Saccharicrinis fermentans DSM 9555 = JCM 21142: one gene and its partner. The protein of the gene in region 1 interacts with the protein of each later gene in a pairwise test. Links are inferred from orthologs where the notes say so. Each region holds a gene or a part of one and is shown on either strand. Other genes may lie near its edges.

The links.
Region 2: the proteins of recJ (region 1) and CYTFE_RS0109750 interact in binary tests that used the Escherichia coli proteins (3 or more experiments, as listed by UniProt). The link is inferred for Saccharicrinis fermentans DSM 9555 = JCM 21142 from one-to-one orthologs.

The regions. Positions count from the first base shown.
Region 1 is NZ_KI912107.1:4,341,413-4,352,107, forward strand. Bases 7,316-10,240 are described here. They hold recJ (single-stranded-DNA-specific exonuclease RecJ), read right to left. Parts: upstream 9,683-10,240; coding sequence 7,949-9,682; downstream 7,316-7,948. Other genes in these bases: CYTFE_RS0117680 (hypothetical protein), read right to left, coding at 7,316-7,796; lipB (lipoyl(octanoyl) transferase LipB), read right to left, coding at 9,830-10,240. In the rest of the region: IS21-like element helper ATPase IstB, read left to right, coding at 1-491; CYTFE_RS27115 (transposase), read right to left, coding at 526-843; ahcY (adenosylhomocysteinase), read right to left, coding at 1,087-2,511; CYTFE_RS0117670 (bifunctional riboflavin kinase/FAD synthetase), read right to left, coding at 2,569-3,507; CYTFE_RS0117675 (ATP-binding cassette domain-containing protein), read right to left, coding at 3,727-6,837; more of CYTFE_RS0117680, read right to left, coding at 6,963-7,315; more of lipB, read right to left, coding at 10,241-10,537; lipA (lipoyl synthase), read right to left, coding at 10,540-10,695. UniProt on the Escherichia coli protein: Single-stranded-DNA-specific exonuclease.
Region 2 is NZ_KI912107.1:2,459,492-2,470,341, forward strand. The notes cover bases 4,789-7,868. They hold CYTFE_RS0109750 (type IA DNA topoisomerase), read right to left. Parts: upstream 7,474-7,868; coding sequence 5,104-7,473; downstream 4,789-5,103. Other genes in these bases: CYTFE_RS0109745 (PD-(D/E)XK nuclease family protein), read left to right, coding at 4,789-4,792; CYTFE_RS0109755 (hypothetical protein), read right to left, coding at 7,591-7,868. In the rest of the region: CYTFE_RS0109740 (2-oxoglutarate dehydrogenase E1 component), read right to left, coding at 1-1,504; more of CYTFE_RS0109745, read left to right, coding at 1,886-4,788; more of CYTFE_RS0109755, read right to left, coding at 7,869-7,992; CYTFE_RS0109765 (M18 family aminopeptidase), read left to right, coding at 8,353-9,660; CYTFE_RS26000 (serine hydrolase domain-containing protein), read right to left, coding at 9,823-10,850.

The DNA of each region.
Region 1 (10,695 bases):
TGGACAAAAATCTTTTGGTAAAACTCCAGATGTGCCAATGGGTAGAAAAAGGCCGCGACATCCTATTAACGGGATCTACGGGCGTGGGCAAGTCCTTTGTTGCGTGCGCCCTGGAATATCATGCCTGCACCAATGGGATGAGTACTCTTTATGTAACGGCCAACAAGCTTTTTGACAAGTTGATGTATGCCAAGGCAGATGGTAGTTACCCCAGAGAAATAAAGAAAATACTTAAATGTGATTTACTTATTATAGATGATTTTGGCCTCAAAGCTTTGGACACCGGCTCAAGAAATATGTTGCTTGAAATTATTGACGACAGACATAACCTAAAACCAACAATGGTAACATCTCAAGTTCCTTTAAAACAGTGGTTTGAATCCATAGGTGACCCCGTGGTTGCCGATGCAGTAATGGATAGGTTGGTTAACGGGTCATACCGTATCGAAATGCAAGGCGAATCAATGAGAAAAATGATAGCAAAACGTTAAAAAAATAATACCTATTTTTGAAAAAATCGCAGACCTAAAAAGTGTCCGGATAAAACCGGAATGGGTGTCCGAATAAAACAGAATGTCCAATCATTTTAATACCTCTAAATTGTCTTCTGAAATCCTTTACTTTTGCATGGAAAGATTCTGCTGCAGCATTGGTACTTCTGTTATCGAAGAAATTAATGATGTTCTGATAATGATTCTCAAAGGTTCTTCTGAGGATTTGAAAAGAATCTATATCTGTTAATTCTATTTGATTAAACCATTTTGCCAGATGAGTCATGACAACGGGTTTAGTAATATTTCGGCTGTAAATAAAATACAGATGATGTGATAAATCATATGTTATATTCTATGTCTGGATACACATTGAATAAGATATTGGCTCGTTCTTTCTGTGATTCGGTCCATTTATGACTGGGCTTCCTTCAGATTATACCTCACGGTAAGCACCCTTGCCGTTGGCTAATGGATGGCTACTACAAACCCACCTAATGAACTTGCATCATCTAGTTAGTTACCATGCAGGCACACTACAAAAATGGCCAGTGAGAGATCACTGGCCATTTTTAATAACTTACAGATTCTGATATTAATATCTATAATGATCAGGCTTAAAAGGTCCTTCCTGTGGCACACCAATATAGTCTGCTTGTTCTTTTGTTAGTTGAGTTAACTTAACCCCCAATTTACCAAGGTGTAAACGAGCTACCTCCTCATCCAAACGTTTAGGCAAGGTGTAAACACCCACTTTATAATCTTTTTGCCAAAGCTCTAATTGAGCCAATGTTTGATTGGTAAATGAGTTACTCATTACAAAGCTAGGATGCCCTGTTGCATTACCCAGATTCACCAAACGACCTCTTGAGAGTAGGATAATAGCGTGTCCATCAGGAAACTCAAACATATCTACCTGAGGTTTAATATTTTTCTCTTTGATACCTGGATAATTTTCCAGTTTCTCAACCTGAATTTCGTTATCGAAGTGACCAATATTACAAACAATAGCCTGATCCTTCATTTTCTCCATGTGTTCGATGGTCAAGATATCTTTATTACCTGTGGTTGTAACGTAGATATCAGCTTCACAAAGCGCATCTTCGGTAGTTGTTACCTCAAAGCCTTCCATAGCAGCTTGCAGTGCACATATTGGGTCTATTTCAGTAATAAGCACACGAGCACCAAAACCACGCATACTCTGCGCACATCCTTTACCCACGTCGCCATAACCACATACCAGCACCGTTTTACCAGCCACCATTACATCCGTTCCACGCTTGATACCATCGGCCAAGCTCTCTCTACATCCATAAAGATTATCAAATTTTGATTTGGTAACTGAGTCATTCACATTGATTGCTGGGAATAACAACTCACCCTTTTCCATCATTTGATATAAACGATGAACTCCTGTGGTGGTTTCTTCACTCACACCTTTACATTTTGCTGCTGCTTTTGTCCAACGAGTAGGATTTTTTTCAAACTCCGTTTTAAGACGAGCCACGAGCTCTCTATAATCTTCGCCTTCGGCGCTATAATCTCTGTCAAGAATTGATTTATCCAATTCCACTTCGCGACCCAAATGTATCATCATAGTAGCATCACCACCATCATCAACGATAAGATCAGGCCCTTCTCCATTACCAAAATCCAATGCTCTCTCAGTACACCACCAATATTCCGACAATGTTTCTCCCTTCCATGCAAATACCGGAACACCGCTTTTTGCAATGGCCGCTGCGGCATGATCCTGGGTACTGTAAATATTACAACTACACCAACGCACATCTGCACCTAGCTCAACCAAAGTCTCAATCAAAACAGCCGTTTGAACAGTCATATGCAACGACCCCATTACTTTGGCTCCCTTGAGTGGTTTTTGCTGGCCATATTGCTCACGCAAAGCCATTAGACCGGGCATTTCTTTTTCTGCAATCTCAATTTCTTTTCTACCGAAATCTGCTTCGGCCATATCTTTCACTTTGTAAGGAAGTGTATCCGTTAATACTCCAGACATATTATCGTTTTTTATTTTCTGAGCAAATGTAATAAAACTCAGTTGTTTTACACCTTATTATAACGCCAGCGAACGCAAAATATTTCGAATATTTACTTCATCGCTATGCAACTGTTCAATTAAACCATCCACACCATCAAATTTCTTTTCCTCTCTTATCTTTTTAATAAAAGTTACTTCCACTTCTTCAGAATAAATATCCTGATTAAAATCGAGGATATGTGCTTCAATGGTAAGCTCATTATTACTATCAACTGTAGGACGTACACCAATGTTCAACATACCTCCATATTTTTTACCCATTACTTGAATAGTGCAAGCATAAACCCCTGATGAAGGTATTAATTTATAATTCTCATTGGGTCTAATATTAGCTGTTGGATAGCCCAACCTACGACCTAATCTTTGTCCTCCCGTAACGGTTCCGTAAATAGAATAATCATAGCCTAACATCCTTCGGGCCTCTTCTATTTTTCCTTCATTCAGTAATTGGCGTATTACGGTAGAACTAATGGCTTTTCCCTCCATATAAACGGCGTCGACCCGCGAAATACCAAAATTTAACTTTTTGCTCAAACTGGTATAAACATTAAAATCCGCCAAACGATCCTTACCAAACCGATGATTATATCCCACCACCAAATGACTCATTTTTATTTTATCAATAAGGAAATCCTCGATAAATCGTTCAGCTGTTAAGCTGGCCAATTCCTTGTTAAAAGGAATGAGAATCAGGTGATCAATTCCAAAACGGCTTATTATTTTAGTTTTTTCTTCCAGCGTGGTAATAAACTGGAGCGATTCAGGTTCTTGATTGAGCACTAACCTGGGATGCGGCCAAAATGACAAAACAGCGGATTGTCCCTTATTCTCTTTTGCCTTTTGCACCAAGTGTTGAAGTAACTTGGCATGCCCCAAATGCACCCCATCAAACATACCAATAGTTACCGTTACATTATTGCCAGAAAATGATTCCGGATCGGAATAAACTTTCATTATATACTAAATTGTTTGTGGGCAAAATTACTTTAAAAAATGGGAATTATACAAAAGTCAAATTAACAAACGCCAACCAACAGAACTTCATTAACGCTACAAATCTACCTTAAATACCTGCTATTGATACACATACCTTTCTATCCCTGTCTAACACAGATCTTGAATGATCATAAAATTCAACAACCCTTCCCATCAACTCCATCACTACGATGGTAGCTACACTTTATTTAAATGAACACGAAAACTTCGCCGCAACCTAAATTTCTCGAAATAACGAATAATACGTTTCAGTATATCCAAATACAAGGTAATATACAAAAAGAATGTACTTAACCATATAACAAGAACATTGAACAGAGGTGTAGGTATCTTAATACCTGCCATTTTTTTATTGGGCGCAAAAAAATGTGCCCTTCCCCAATTCGAAGCACCATCTCTCAGCACCGGATCTTTCTTTTGAATATACTCACCATCTTTAAAGATAATCTGCTTTAATTCACCTTTGTTCAGCAACAAAGCCGCCAATTTTCGATTCTGGTATTGTTGCTTCATCTCAAAAAGTTTATCAGAGCCACCTAATTGCGCTTCCAGTTCCATGAAAAAATCATCCTTATGTTTTCGGGTAGTGTTATACTGCGTTTGAAAAAATGACTCCAGACTATCCAATACACTGCCCATTTTTTCGATGGAATACTCACTTAGATTAGAAGGTTGCACAACCATCACCTCTTCTAAATCCACAACCTTACTATCATTAATCTTAGATAACTCATGCATGATAAGTGCATGATTGGCTTCTGCTCTTTCTACATCACCGGCCTTTAAAAAGTCTTTACAAATTTTGTTGTGCTGTTTCAACTTAGGAATCAACAAGGCCAAATAATATGAAGCCTGACTAATTATTTGTTCATCTTCGAAAAAATATTTTTCGTATTTATTGTTAGCAAACTGATTTACGGCCAGAGCTTCATAAGCCCAGCGTGACGTCATCACATCTGCTATACGCGGTACATAATCCTTGGTAGCGATGGAACTATGCAGCTTATCAAAATTAACGATCACCCCACTTAACAAAAGCTGTGGCACCAAAATTAATGGTATCAATATATAAATAGCCACCACAGATTTTAAACCACTACTAATATTCAGCCCCAGCATATTTGAAAAACAGGCTGTAGAAAATAATATCAACCAATAACTAAAATTAAGACCTTTAATTTCCAAGATATAATTCCCAATCAGAACCAAACTAAGGGTTTGAATGGCCGAAATTCCAAAGAGAATGGTAATTTTACTATTCAAATAGCTAAACCTACTTAAATTCAAGAATTTCTCGCGCTGTAATAATTTCTTATCCTTTATAATTTCTTCTGCGCTTACATTCAAACCCAAAAATAAAGCAACCACCACTGCCATAAACAGATAGGCTGGAATATTATCGTTTTGACTAAAAATATAAAGGCTAGGATCCGCATCTGAACCAACGATATACTTGGTAAAGAAACCTATGATCAAGGCAAGTATAGGTGCCTCTAAAAAATTAATCATCACATACTGACGATCCTTCCATTTAGATAGACTATCCCGGTAGGTATATATAATAAACTGCTTTAATCTACCGGGTATATTATAAAGGTTAGGAGGAAGATCTTCCACTTTATCAGGCTTTTCTGCCTCCTTCCAATCAAATTTACTTTCAATATCGCTAATATAGTTCTCGTACCATTCCTGGGGCTTAATTTTTCTTTCACGAATCAGCCTACCATTGGGGTTAACCATACGACCTTCTATAATACGTAAAGGCTGCTCCACCTTCACATTACCACAAAGGTAACACTCACTGTCTTCAGGATTTACATATTGGGCCTTCTGTTTAAAATACACAATAGCATCCATCGGATTACCATTGTAAATGATATATCCTCCTTTGTCAATAATCAACAGCTTATCCAGTAACTTATAAAGATCGGATGAAGGCTGGTGTATATTGATGATCACCAGTTTACCTTTTAACGTTTGCCGTTTCAGCAAGATCATTACCTTTTCCGAATCCATAGAAGAAAGACCGGAAGTAGGCTCATCCACAAACAATATGGAAGGTTCACGAATTAGTTCGAGTGCAATATTCAAACGCTTACGTTGTCCTCCACTTAAAATTTTATTGAGCGGATTACCCACAATCAGATCTCGTGCTTCCAGAAGGTCAAAATCCTTAATGGCATTATTTACCAGCTCATCTATTTCTTCCTTGCTAAAATTACTGAAGCACAACTGGGCGTTAAAGTACAGGTTTTCAAAAACCGTTAACTCCTCAATCAAAAGGTCTTCCTGCGGTACATACCCAATAACACCCTTAAGTGCATCCTTATGTTTATGCACATCAAGCCCGTTAATATGTAAGGACCCCTCTGAGAGTTTGTAATTACCATTAAGCACATTCAGCAAGGTAGACTTGCCTGTTCCGCTACCACCCATAATACCCACCAACTGTCCTGACCTACCTGTAAAACTAAAGGGATGAATGCCGGTTTGTTTATCATTGAATTTATAAACAATATCACGAGCTTTAAGCATTATTCTTCCGCGTTCAGCTTTTTGCACAAAAACTTCGGCCACTTTACCATAATACACCGGCGCCATCCTCGAAGTTTTAATAACAGATCCCACAGACAATATGTAGGAGTTATTTCTTTCAACTTTATGGCCATTTAAATAAAGGTTTCTATCACCTGAATATCTAAAAATAAAAGTGTGCGTGCTTTTTATATGTAATACCCATACATACACCTGCTGTTTAGGATTATATATATGTTTAAATTTGGGCATGGGGGGCTCTTCCTGTCCACTAATAATAAGCACTTTTTCAGGATTGCTAACCTCCATGGGACCTTGCAGAATGAACGATTTCAACAACTGATAATCCATTGGGTCAATCATCATTCCATTGGATAGCTTATCCACTATCTCATTAGCAATGGTACTAATTTTCTCCTCTTTGCGCATGAACTCAAAGAGCTGAACAAAAAGCCATATTTTAGATTCGCTTTCCAGTTCCTTGTTTAACTCATCGCAAATTGAATTCAGCTGGTTATAATTATCCGAGGATTGCTTTTCAGCCTTCGATTTGATGGGACTGTATGTATATTTATGAAAAGACTGAATGTAAAAATTGAATCGTTGCAGATATTGATCCACATATTCCCTGTTAAAATTGCGGAGCAACTCCTGTTCAATCAGCTTACGTGCACTATCTAATCTACTCTCTTTGCGTACGTTAGTTAGCAAAGCATATAATTTCATTAATGCATCCAGTAAAGTTTCACTCATAACATTATTATACTTGGTTAACCGAAGTTTCTGGTATAAAAATACAATATACCTGTAAATATATAGGTATTTATAAAAAAAGCGACCAAAGATTGATCGCTTTTAAGATATTTTATTTGTTATGCTTACTTGGTAGCAATAAATTTCTTTCTAATTTTTAATGATTCTTCGGCAATTTGAATCATTTGCTCTTGAGTGATGGCTGAACTTTCAATACCTGCATAGATATTGGCTATATTAGACAAGTCAGCAATTGTTTCCGCAACTCCTTGATCATCTTTATATTCAGCTAAAATTTCCATTAATTTAAGCAATGGTTCTTTCTGCTTAAGGATGATTTCAACCATCTCTTTACTGTTAAATGTCTCTTCCGAAATATGCGTAGCAATATACAACCCTTCGACCCAAGCTCCCGACATGATTAACACAGATACGGGTGCTCTATTTGTTCTATGTAAGAAATCGTAGGTATCATAAAACGAGTCGGTAATCAACTTCACCAATGCTTCTTTATTGTCTTCATTGGCTTCTACCTGCTCAGGCAAATCTTCACGAACAGCCGCCATCAAATCAAGTCCTTCCAACATTTTTCTGGAGGCTTCAATAAAATTGGCAGTTTCTTGTTTTTGATTATAAGTACTGGCATAACTTAGGTCACCACCAAATACACCCAGGTTAAGTGCCATGGATTTTTCAGTGGAATATTTATCGGCATTGGCTGGGTTATTGGCCAAATCAAAAATATAACCGGCTTCAATCTTGTTAAGCATTTCAACAATTTCGTAAGAAGTAGGAAGCGGATAAACAAATTCTCTCACTTTGGTTTCTACTTCGGCCTTTTCAACAAGAGCAGGTTTAGACTGTTTGCTTTTCTTGGACGAGCTGTTGCACGATGCAAAACCGATCATTACGGCTAACAACAATGAGGCTGAACCCCAAAACTTTATAGTATTCTTCATATGTGTAGGTATTACTCTTTAAGTAAAATCAGCGTTTTTTGACAGCGGTTAATTAGTAATTCATTTATTAGCTCACTATCACTAGCTACAAATATAATTTATTTCAAAAAGAAATTGATTTTTGTTGTTTTATTTTTCCAACAAATTATCAATTAATCAGAATATTCCTCAGCATAAGGAAATTTCATATCCTTTAGCATCATTTGTAAAGTAGAACGTCCATTGTATACATTCTCTTCTATGGTATAACATACATCAAAAGGGTTCCCGGTTTGTAACTTATCGAGATAATCACCCATGGAAAAAGCAATGCCCTGCTTAATAGAACCGGATTTTTCTTCAATGAGTTCCACCTTAAGGTGGTCTTGATCCTTGCCCACTTTTTTGCTGGTACCATAATCAAATACCCTTTTTGTAACAAAAACAGGTCTCAGGTTTCCTGGTCCAAAAGGACGAAACTGTTTAAGTATCCTAAAAAATTTATCATTGATATCCTTCAGTCCAATTTCCTCATCTACCTCTATTTGAGGTATCATTTGATCGGGAGTGATTGTTTCTGCCACATACTGTTCAAACCGCTCCTTAAAAGCAGGAATATTTTCTATTTTTAGAGTGAGACCGGCCGCATACATATGTCCTCCAAAATTTTCGAGCAAATCGCTACAAGCATCAATCGCCTTATACAAATCAAAACCTTCCACAGATCGAGCAGAACCAGTGGCAAAGCCCTTTGATTCCGTAAGTATAACAGTAGGGCGATAATAGGTTTCGGTTAACCGGGATGCCACAATCCCAATCACACCTTTGTGCCACTGCGGCTCATATAGTACGGTTGACTTTCTGTTTCTTAAATCTGCATCATTGGCTATTAAATCCAATGCTTGCTGGGTGATATCTCTATCAAATCCTTTGCGGGTATCGTTGCACTTGTCAATGTCGATGCTCATACTTGAGGCATTTGCTTCGTTGGTGCTCACAAGCAGATTAACCGCATCATTGCCCGAATCGATTCTACCAGCCGCATTGATCCTTGGACCTATTTTAAACACTATATCGCTGATGGTAATCTCCCGTCCCTGCATCCCTGCCACCTTGATAATATGCTTTAATCCCATACTGGGATTTGTATTCAACTTCTCCAATCCAAAATGAGCTAACACCCTGTTTTCTCCAGCAATAGGTACAATATCTGATGCAATGCTAACCGCCACCAAATCAAGATAGTCATATAATTTAGCATGATCCAGATTTCTTCTTTTGCAAAATGCCTGCAAGAATTTAAAACCTACGCCACAGCCCGAAAGGTTTTCATCGGGATAATTACAGTCAGGTCGTTTGGGATCCAGGCAAGCAGCTGCTTCCGGCAGTATATCTCCTGGGGTATGATGATCACAGATAATAAATTCAATACCTTTTTCCTTGGCATAAATCATCTTATCCACGGCCTTAATGCCGCAATCCAATGCAATCACCAACGTACACTTTTCTTCCGCAAAATAGTCTATTCCCTTATAGGATATCCCATAGCCTTCTTCGTATCGGTTCGGTATATAAAAACTAATATTCTTAAAGTAAGGCTTTAAAAACGAGTATACCAACGATACAGAAGTCGTTCCATCCACGTCATAATCGCCGTAAACAACCACCTTCTCATCCTTTTCTATCGCTTGCTCTAACCGGTCAATAGCCTTGTTCATGTCTTTCATCAAGAAAGGATCGTGAAGATGCTCGTACGACGGACGAAAGAATGCCTTTGCTTCATCAAATGTTTCAACCCCTCTTTGCACCAGTAAATTTGATAGAAACCTGTCTATGTTTAAAACCTTTGACAAGTGCTCCACCTTTTCTTTGTCACCAGTTTCTTTAATATTCCATCTCTTCTCCATATTATTTATGAGGGCTTTTTTCCGAGGTTAAATTTTCCCAAAAAAAATGGATTTTCAAAACCTGATGCCGTCATTTACTTTTTATATAACCGTATAATCACCAAAAGTCCTTTGATAAACAAAGCACTATCAACTGTTTAGGGTAGATTATTGTTTATTTATATTTAATTGGAATACTTTTTCCAGTTGCCCCAATAAGTTCGTCTTCACCACTTCAAAATCTTGTTTTTCGCCCAATTCCTTTTGCATAGAAGTAACCCCTTTATCGATAAATCCACATGGATTGATATGATTAAAGTAGTTAAGATCGGTATTTACATTGAGCGCAAAACCATGCATACTCACAAAACGACTAGCTTTTACACCAATGGCACATATCTTACGTGTTTTACCTGGCACATCCTTATCAATCCAAACACCCGTTGCGCCCGCCAAGCGCTCTCCTTTTATACCATAATCGGCTATACAATTAATGATGGATTCTTCCAATTTATTTATATATGACCTCACCGTTAATCCCATTTCTTCTAAATCAAAAATAGGATATCCAACTATTTGCCCGGGTCCATGGTAGGTAATATCTCCTCCTCGATTACTTTTATAATAAGAGGCATTAATCTGTTTTAAAAAAGCATCATTGATAAGCAAATTATTAGCTGCTCCACTTTTACCTAAAGTGTACACATGTGGATGCTCACAAAACAATAATTTATGTGTAATAGCACGAGGTGTATCAATATTTTCACGGTTAAAAAGCTTAGCGTCAATGATAGCATTGAAGTTCTCTTCTTGATAGTCCCAGGCCTTTTTATATTCAATCAGACCAAGGTCCTCAAATATGGTATTTGCATTCATATTTAATCTTTTAAAGCATTAATATGTTTTTCGGCATGATAAGATGAGCGCACCATGGGGCCACTCTCCACATATTTAAAGCCCATTTCTAAACCTGCTGCTTTGTATTTTGCAAACTGTTCAGGTGTAACATACTCCGTAACTGGCAAGTGCTCCTT
Region 2 (10,850 bases), 1.9 Mb from region 1 along the record:
ACCTCTGTATAACCACCTTATCAATATGTTGCGAGTCCTCTAATTGTTTTTCCAGATATACATTAAAACCATCTTGCAAAGCTTTTAACTCCTTCGTGGAATACACCTTCTGATTCAACAATTTCTCTCCATACACATCTCTGGGGTTAGGGTGTTTGGCGATAGCTTTATACAAGGTAGGCTGCGTAAATCGAGGTTCATCTCCCTCGTTATGACCGTATTTACGATACGACAACACATCAATAAACACATCTGCGTTAAATTTCTGACGAAATTCAACAGCCAGCTCCAACGCATACACCATGGCCTCGGCATCATCACCATTTACATGGAAAACAGGACTGCGTGTTACCTTGCCCACATCAGTACAATAGGTACTTGAACGTGCATCCAGATAATTGGTGGTAAATCCCACCTGATTATTAATGACAATGTGAATGGTTCCACCGGTTTTATAACCTTTGAGCTGACTCATCTGAACCACCTCATAAACAACACCCTGACCTGCAATGGCGGCATCACCATGAATAAGAATTGGGATTGCTTTATTAAAGTCCTTATTATATTTGTTATTAATAATGGAACGTGTAATACCCTCAATAACAGGACCAACTGCCTCCAGGTGAGAAGGGTTAGGAGCTAGATTCACCCTTACCTTTTTACCATCCTCTGTAACAATATCATTTTGGTAGCCCAAATGATACTTCACATCTCCCAAAGAGATTCCCTCGGCATATTCATCCCCCACAAATTCTTTAAAAATATTTTCGTAAGGTTTTTTAAGGATATTCGCCAAGACACTGAGTCGTCCGCGATGTGCCATACCTATCATGACTTCTTTCACTCCCAGCTCAGCACCTTTACGTATCAAGGCATGTAATCCCGGAATAATCACCTCACTCCCTTCAATGGAAAACCTTTTTTGCCCCACAAACTTTTTATGGATAAAACCTTCAAAACCAGCTGCAACATTTAGTTGGTCATAAATACTCTTTTTCTTTTCAACGGAGTAATGAGGTGTATTGCGGGTTGATTCCATTTTATGCATCAACCACTCTATCACCTCAGGATGACGAATATACAAATACTCCACACCAATCGATTCGCAATAGGTTGCTTGCAAGTGTTCAATAATGGTCTTCAGTTTTGCTTTCCCTATTCCCAATTTAGAACCTGCCTCAAATTCCTTTTCCAGATCAGCTTTTTCCAAACCAAAATTCTCGATATCCAGAGAAGGAAAATACTGCCGCCGTGCGCGAACCGGATTTGTTTTTGTAAATAAATGTCCTCTTTGCCTATACCCATGAATGAGGTTGGCCACATTAAATTCTTTACTAACCATTCCTCCGGAAGATGGTGAGTCATAATTTTTTCGGGCAAATTCAAAGCCCTTAAAAAATAGCCTGAAACTTTTGTCCACAGACTCCGGGTTGCTTAAATAATTTTGGTACAGCTCTTCTATTGTCTCTATCTCGCTGTTTCCCACAAATGAAAATTCTTCCATAGAATAGTTCCTTATCCGAGTAATATTAATCCCTGTGGATTAATCAAATCTTTTAATTGGCGAACAGACTTCATCAAGTCGTTCGTTATATTTCTCCTTGCGGAGTTATTCCTAACTTTACTAGCTAAATCATGAATAATTCCATGTTTATATTAGCCAAACCAGAATAACCTATACAAATTATGATCATGATCGTGTGTACCTAATAATTTGCACCAGCCATGTCTGTTTCATGTTTAACATATCTTTAATCAAGAAAACAAAATCAATATAAAATGCAAGATATGTATTTTAAATATTCATTATTCGCATTAAGGGGTGAAATCTTTTAAAAATATATTTAAAAACTGATTATTTTTATTCATTTTGCATCCACTAAAAATGAAATCATTAGTCATGACCAATTTTATAAAACACCTTGCCGAATACTATTTTAATAAGTATCAAACCAATATATCGGACTTTTGTTTTGTTTTTCCGGGACGAAGAGCTGGACTTTTTTTTCAACAACACTTAAGTCTGTTGATATCGAAACCACTCTGGTCTCCCAAAACAATTACCATTAACGAGTTTATTCAGGAATTTACGTCTTATCAAATAGCTGACAAAATTACCTTGGTTTTTGAATTATATCAAGTATATGAAGAAATTTACCACACAGGCACTAGTTTTGATGAATTTTTACCTTGGGGAGAAATCATACTTAACGATTTTGATGATATAGATAAATACAGAGCCAATCCACAACAGGTATTCTCAAATCTAATGTCCATTAAAGAGATTGAGGCTGATTATAGTTTTTTGACCGAAGCACAAATCGAAACAATCACCAGTTTTTGGCATACATTTAATCCTCACAAACTCTCAGAACACCAAACCGAGTTTATTAGAATATGGGAGAAACTATACGAAGTGTACGAGCGTTTCAATCAGCGCTTACACGATAAAAACATGACCTACGAAGGTGCTGTGTACCGCACCATAGCAGATAAAATTGACCAAAAAGAACCCCTGGGAATTCAATATCCCAAAGTGATATTTGTAGCTTTCAATGCACTGAACAGCTGCGAGAAAAAGCTATTTCATCATTTACAAATAGGAAATAAAGCGGACTTTATTTGGGACTACACCCCATGGCTCTTGCCGGATAAGATGGCTCCTACCCATCCACATGAAAAAATAAAAGCGCATGAAGCCATCCGTTTTATTGAGCTTAACCTTCTTGATTATCCAGCCCCTTCTGATTGGCATTTTCCTTGTGCTAAAGAAATGCCCGACATAAAAATCACCTCAGTAGCTACAGATACAGCTCAAACTCAGGTGGTACACCAATTTTTACAAGCTCATCCTAATAACGAAAAAAACACAGGGTTGGACTCAGCCTTGCAAACTGCTGTTATTTTAACGGACGAAACCATACTATTACCAATTTTACACAGTATACCCGATGAAATTGAAAAGGTAAATATTACCATGGGTTATCCCATCAAAAACACACCCGCTTATGGCTTACTGGAATTGGTGTTTGACTTACAAAAAAATGGTCGGAAAACAAAGGCTGGAAAAACATGGTTTTATTATAGAAATGTGATTCCGATACTTACCCACCAATATATTGAGCCTTTAAATCCTGAATTACACAAAGAAATGGCTTATTCCTTCACACGCCAAAACAAAATTTACATAGAAGGTAATGAATTAAATAAAAACAAATTACTGGCTTCTATCTTCAGAGTGGTTGAAAAGAGCGAGAACTTTTCCTCCTACCTGATTGACCTACTTCAACAGGTTTATGCCGGACTTCAAAACAGCAATCACAGTCAAGGAATAGAAAAGGAGTTTATATATCAACTACACCTGACGATAACACAATTGGCTGATTTGATAAAAAAGCTACAGGTAGAAATAAGCCCAGACACATGGATCAAGCTTTTTAAAAGAACTGCCGACCTTAAGAGTATTCCATTCAGTGGAGAGCCACTCAAAGGACTACAAGTAATGGGAATATTAGAAACCCGAGCATTGGATTTTGAGAATCTGATTATTCTGAATATGAATGAAGGCATATTTCCGCAAACAGGAGCCACTAACTCTCTTATTCCATACAGTCTGCGCAAAGCTTTTAACTTACCAACCATTGAGCATCAGGATGCCATATTTGCCTATTATTTTTATCGTTTGATCCATCGGGCAAAGAAAGTTCAGCTGTTATACAACTCTTCCGCACAAGGGATGCAGACTGGCGAGATGAGCCGCTTTCTCTTTCAATTAAAATATGAATACCCACCCGAAAAACTGAGTTTTTCAACCGCCGTGGACAATATCACCATTTCTCCTTCCAGAGATTTTTATGTGAATAAGGATGCCCAAACAATGACCATACTAAACCAATTTCTTCAGGGCGGAACCAGGAAGCTCTCACCCAGCGCATTGAGCACCTACTTCGAATGCCCTATCCGCTTTTACTATAAATACATACTGAAGGCCTCAGAACCAGATGAAATTACAGAAGAAATTGACCCCCGTATTTTTGGAACCCTATTTCACGAAACAGTAGAGGAGATATACAAACATTTGGTTGGTAAAGAGGTGCAGGCACAGGACATTGAGGCCCTAGAAAAGGATAAAGCAACCATCAACCGGGCATTGCAAGCAAGCTTCAATAAATATTTTAATCAAGATTTAAATCAAAATGATTTTAAGGATATTCAAGGCAAAAATATTTTAGTGTTCGACATCATTAAAAAATATATCTTTCAATTTTTAAAAGTTGAAAAACAACATGCACCTTTCTTTCTGAAAGGGCTTGAAAAAGTGGTACACACCGAAATTTCTGTTCATGAAAAAAATATTTGCCTGGGAGGTACTATTGACCGTTTAGATGAAAAAGATGGTGCAGTTAGGGTCATAGATTATAAAACCGGAGCCGGTGATGAATATTTTAACAAAGTGGAAGAGCTATTTTTACAATCTAAACACAAATCCAAAAAAGCGATTTTTCAAACTTTACTGTACAGTTATATCCTTCAAAAAAGCGATTCGCAACTTCCTGCTTATTTACCAGGTGTAGTGTGGATTAAGAAGATTTTCACGTCACCGGACTATTCCTTGAAGATAGGAACACAAACCCGTAACGAAAAACTCACTTTACAGGCTGTTGAAAAAGAGTTTATTGAACTCCTGAAGCAACATCTGGACGATCTGTTTAACAAAGACATTGCCTTTTCACAGACCAATCATACCGACAGCTGCATTGCGTGTAGTTACAGAGGTATATGTGGTAAATAAATAACACCTAAGCCTGTACACAAACCTACACGGCTTATTGAATGCACTACCAGAATACACAGTGACATTCTCATACCTTTGTGGCGTTTTTTTGCTTGCTTACAATTGGGCATCCCCATGTAAATCATCACATTACCAAGAGATGCCAAATGCTATATTTACTAAAATGTAACTTCTTTTGATTTACGTTGAAAACGTTCTCAAGCTTAAAAAGATGGTTTACGAGTCGAGAGAAATCCTTCTATCGATATGATATTATCTCCTTAGTGAGAAATAGGATTCACCTGTCGCATAAGAATGGTGAATCTAAGCTACTCCGACTTATTAAATCTAAGGTGATAATTTTCATCCCAATCAATAAAACCAGCCACATTCTTCTCTTCTTCTGAGAGGCTAAAACCTTTCAACTTCCCTGTTTTTCCTTTAAAAACAAGTGCCTCCATATTGGCTTTGCTCAATTTCTTTTTCAAGAACTCAAAGGGTATCAACACCCGACAGCCATTTGTATAATTAGAGCATCCCCAGGCTGATTTACCCTCCAGCATGTGTCCTGTTTTACACTTCGGGCAAAGCAATTCCTTAGGCGCTTCCCCTTCCAATCGCAGTCCATAATTATCATCAAAACACACCTGTCCATTTATCTTCTTACCTTCTTGTGTAAACCCTTTGATAGTGGGAGTTCTCCCTTTTCGTATCAAAGCTTCCACCTGCCTATCGGTGAACTTCTTACCCATAAATTCGAAGGGAATCAAAGTCTTACACCCCGATGCATAATCCGAACAGCCCCAAGCCGACTTACCTTTGAGCATGGTTCCGCTTTTACATCTTGGACATTTCAATTCTTTTTTTGCGGCGGTCTTAGCTTTAGGTTTAGATGTAATCTCCTTATCGTCATTCTCTTCAATAATAATTTTTCCTTTGGAATAATCATTCTTCACTTGAAAAACAATATCTGATACCATCTGTTTCAACTCCGCCATAAAATCTGCCACCTGATATTCACCAGTCTCTATCTGCCTCAATTTTTGTTCCCACATTCCAGTAAGTTCAGCTGATTTTAATAGATCGTTGGAAATAAATTCCATCAGTTTTACCCCCATAGCAGTAGGCAACACGTTTTTACGCACCTTATAAATATACTTACGTTTAAAAAGTGTTTCAATGATATTAGCACGTGTAGAAGGGCGCCCGATACCATTCTCCTTCATTAATTCGCGCAGTTCTTCATCATCCACCTGTTTTCCTGCCATCTCCATGGCACGCAATAAAGTAGCTTCTGTATAATATTTAGGTGGCTGGGTTTCTTTTTCTTGAAAATCAGGCTCATGCGGACCACTCTCCCCTTTCACAAATTCAGGCAAAATCTTATCCTCTGTATCCTTTTTACCTGCCACCGTTTTATAAACAACCCGCCAATTATCCTTTAATACTTGTTTCCCCGATGTCTTAAAATTCACATCTTCTACTTTTCCCAGGATGGTAGTCGTAGATATCTCACAATCGGGATAAAAATTGGCAATAAACCTGCGCGTAACGGTATCATAAATAATCTTCTCATCCCTCGAAAGACTTTCGGGCGCTGTCATTCCAGTTGGAATAATGGCATGGTGATCAGTCACCTTTTTATCGTCAAATACCTTCTTTGATTTCCTAATTTTCTTCCCCAACAAGGGCGCTATAAGTTCACTGTACTGTTTTAACCCCTTTAAAGTACCTTCTATTTTCGGGTAAATATCATTACTCAAATAGGTGGTATCCACACGAGGATAAGTAGTCAGTTTTTTTTCATACAAAGACTGAATACCTTTTAAGGTTTCATCGGCCGAAAGACCAAACTTTTTATTGCATTCTACCTGTAACGAAGTTAAATCAAATAGGCGAGGTGGAGCTTCTTTCCCCGGCTTACGACTAAAATCAGTAATTTCAAAAGGTTTGTCTTTTATTTTTTCCAAGGCAGTACTTCCCTCCTCTTTACTCGAAAATTTCCCCTGCGTTGAATTAAAGGTAACATCCTTATAAACAGTCTTCAACTCCCAATAAGGCTGTGGAACAAAATTTTCAATTTCGAGGTAGCGGTTTACAATTAAAGCAAGAGTAGGTGTTTGAACCCGACCAATGGAAAGAACTGTGCCCGGCTGACTGTATTTGATAGTGTACAAACGGGTGGCATTGATACCTAACAGCCAATCCCCAATAGCTCTGGAACTACCGGCGGCATACAAAAGATTAAACTTATCGTTATCATATAGTTTTTCGAACCCTTCTCGAATAGCTTCCTCTGTCAATGATGAAATCCACAAACGCTTAAGCGGAACATTACACCCTGCTTTTTGAAGTACCCATCGTTGAATCACTTCTCCCTCCTGTCCGGCATCACCACAGTTAATGACCTCCGTTGCCGACTGAACCAATTTTTTAATCACCTCAAATTGCTTCTCAACACCTTTATTTCCGATTAACTTAATTCCAAATTGAGAAGGAATTACCGGTAGGGTGCCCAGGCTCCATCGTTTCCATTCAGGCAAATAATCATGCGGTTCTTTAAGTGTACACAAATGACCAAAAGTCCATGTTACCTGATAGTTATTACCTTCATAATAGCCATCCTTTCTATTGGTGGCACCTACTACTTTGGCTATTTCTCCTGCCACACTAGGTTTCTCTGCAATACAAACACGCATTCTTAACTGTACATTTTTATGGAAGCACGAATATAGTAAAAATAGCGCTCAATATTTAGCTTTTAACCGTAGGCTTATGCATTGCTATTACTGCTGCCCCATGTAACAACTTGTCGTTTAACCTACCTTATTACCGGCCATTCGCTCGCCTATCTTAGCACCAGTCAACGCCAAGAAAAAAGCGATCCCTCCACCTATCAGCACCTTAGTAAGACTAAAATGAATAAATGAGAAAGGCGTAAACAGGGTCAACACCAACATCACCAAAACCGAAAGAAAAGCACCGGCTGCCGGTTCGTAAATTCTAATTCCGGGCGATATTAACCCAATGATGAACCCTCCAATAAGATAAGCCAACAAATTCAACAACCCTTGCAGCATAAATCGCAGACTTAGCGACATAAATTTACCCACTACCAAACCTCCAACTAGAGCTCCCAGAACTAATTCGGTTACAATAAAGACCCCAAAGCTAATCCACATCCATTGCTTAGAGAACGTTTGTCTTGAATCATTCATATTCAAATATTATTTTTATTGAGTTCTTGTTATGGCAATCATTTCCCTCTCTTAATCTAGCATACTCCATAACACCCATAACAAACCTGCGAATATTCAAATTATTTTTCAGTATATAAAATTCAGAAACATTATTTAGCAAATGCACATCATTTACAGTTCTACATTTTCAGGATCTAACAAATCTTCATCAAATCACTTCTCACATGAATGAAAGCTTGCTATTTTTTCCGTCACACTATAAGGGGACAAGGAATGATAAAAAAGCAATATGATATTTCGGTACATAACAAAACTCATACTTTAATGTTAGTACAAATATCGATTGAATTTATAAATTGCGATAAAAAAAATAAGAATATGAGCAACGAAATAACATTGGCACAAGAACTGATTGATTTTATTTACCAAAGTCCGTCTCCCTATCACGCGGTTTCTAACATAAAAAAAGAGTTATTGGAAAATGGTTACCAAGAGCTTCTTATGACAGACTCTTGGAAATTGAAAAAAGAAAAAAAATATTTCACAACCAAAAATGATTCAGCCATCTTTGCTTTTTCCATCGGAAAAAAAGAACTTCCGGATACAGGAATCAAAATGATATGTGCCCACAGTGACTCCCCTGGATTTAAAATAAAGCCACAACCGGAGATATTGGTAGAAAAAAAGCTACTCAAATTAAATACTGAGGTATATGGAGGTCCTATTCTAATGACCTGGCTCGATCGCCCACTCTCCATTTCTGGCAGAGTTAGCCTTAAGGGTGACCACCCTCTCTTTCCCCAATCAGCCTTTGTTCACTTTAATAAACCTCTATTGATCATTCCCAACCTGGCAATCCATCTAAATCGCGAAATCAATGAAAAAGGAATCATATTAAACAGGCAAAAAGACATGCTCCCTTTGATGGGCATTGTAAATGACACCTTCGAAAAAGACAATTATTTACTGGGCCTACTAGCCCAAGAACTTGATGTAAATCAGGACGATATTATTGATTTTGATTTAAGCCTTTACGAATTTGAAAAAGGGTGCCTCGTGGGTATGAATAACGAAATGATCAGCTCACCTAAACTGGACGACCTAGCCATGGCTCACGCAGGTCTCAAAGCATTACTGGACGCTAACAACACAGAAACCACTCAAATGCTTTGCATTTTCGACAACGAAGAAGTGGGCAGTGTGACCAAACAAGGAGCAGGTTCTCCTGTACTCAACAATATACTACATCGCATCAACACCGCATTAGGATATGAGCAGGACGACTTCTACCGCACCATTTATCATTCATTTATGATATCGGCCGATATGGCTCATTCTATTCATCCTAATCTGGTAGAAAAACATGACCCCGTTTTACACCCGGTGATCAATGGCGGACCTGTCATTAAGATTCACGCCAATCAAAAATACACCACCGATGGAGATTCTGGAGCCGTATTTGAAACTATTTGTAAAAAAGCGGGCGTACCCTATCAAAAGTTTGCCAACCGCTCCGATATGGCTGGCGGTTCAACCTTAGGTAATGTTTCCACTGGACAGCTGGATATTCGTACCGTTGATATGGGAAATCCGATGTTGGCAATGCACTCAGTGCGCGAGCTTGGCGGAGTACTGGATCAAACATATGCAGTAAAAGCTTTCTCCACCTTTTATAAACTCACTTAGCATTTAAGAAAAATTTAGTATATGTTGTACAAGCCCTTCTCGCTTCAACAAACCGGCTTCAAAACACTATACTGAGCATTCAGACCAAGATCATCCTTCCCTGTTCACCATCAATAGGGAAGGATTGAACACAAGGATTCCAAACACCCCAAAACAGACAGATTACTTTCTTTTGGTTTTCTCCCAATATTCAGGCAAGGAACGATAAATAGCCGATTGGATATTGGTTCGTACATCACCACTAATCAACTTTTTATTATATTGATTGGGATGAATTCTATTGGACAAAAAGATATACATTAAATCATATTCAGGATCCATCCAAACCAATGTACCAGTAAAACCAGAATGTCCATAAGAAGAAGGAGATACCTCACGACAAGTAGGACCAGACACTTTAGGATCAAGAATCGGTTTATCAAAACCCAATCCTCTCCTATTGCCTTCTTTAACAACAGAGGTAAAAATATTTATGGTGCTCGAATCGATATATCGCTCACCGCCATAATAACCATTATTCAAATACATCTGTAACATCTTAGCCAAATCTTCTGCCGATGCAAATACGCCTGCATGACCACCAACACCTCCTAACATAGCAGCTCCAGGATCATGAACATATCCATGAATCAATTCTTTGCGAAAAGAAACATCATTTTCGGTGGGAACTATTTCTCTCTTATTAAATTTCCTCAAGGGTAAATACATCAGTCTCTCCGCACCCAAAGGCTTATAAAAGGTATTTTCCACAACCACATCCTGGCTCTTATTATATTTATTTTCAATAATCTCCTTTAAATAATAATAACCCAGATCGCTATATCTATAAGTAGGATTAGCTTGTACTTGCGAAGTATCAATACCCATTCGCATGGAATCCAAATAGCCCTTATTCATATACAACCCGGCACTAACCTGAATATTAAAGTCATCATTGGATGAATGCCTAAAAACATCTGTTCTATACCGCACTGTTCTATTCATATACAAACTCTTATCCACCTTAATATTATATAAGCTCGAGTATCGGCGACTGTATATATCCCCCTTGAGTCTTTCCTTATCGATGGCGCGCAGATAAAAGGGAATCCACGACTGCAGTCCTGCTTGGTGAATCATTATATCATCTAATTTCAACCCTGCTTTATTACTCCCTTTCAAACGAGGTATCAGATGCGACAAGGAATCAT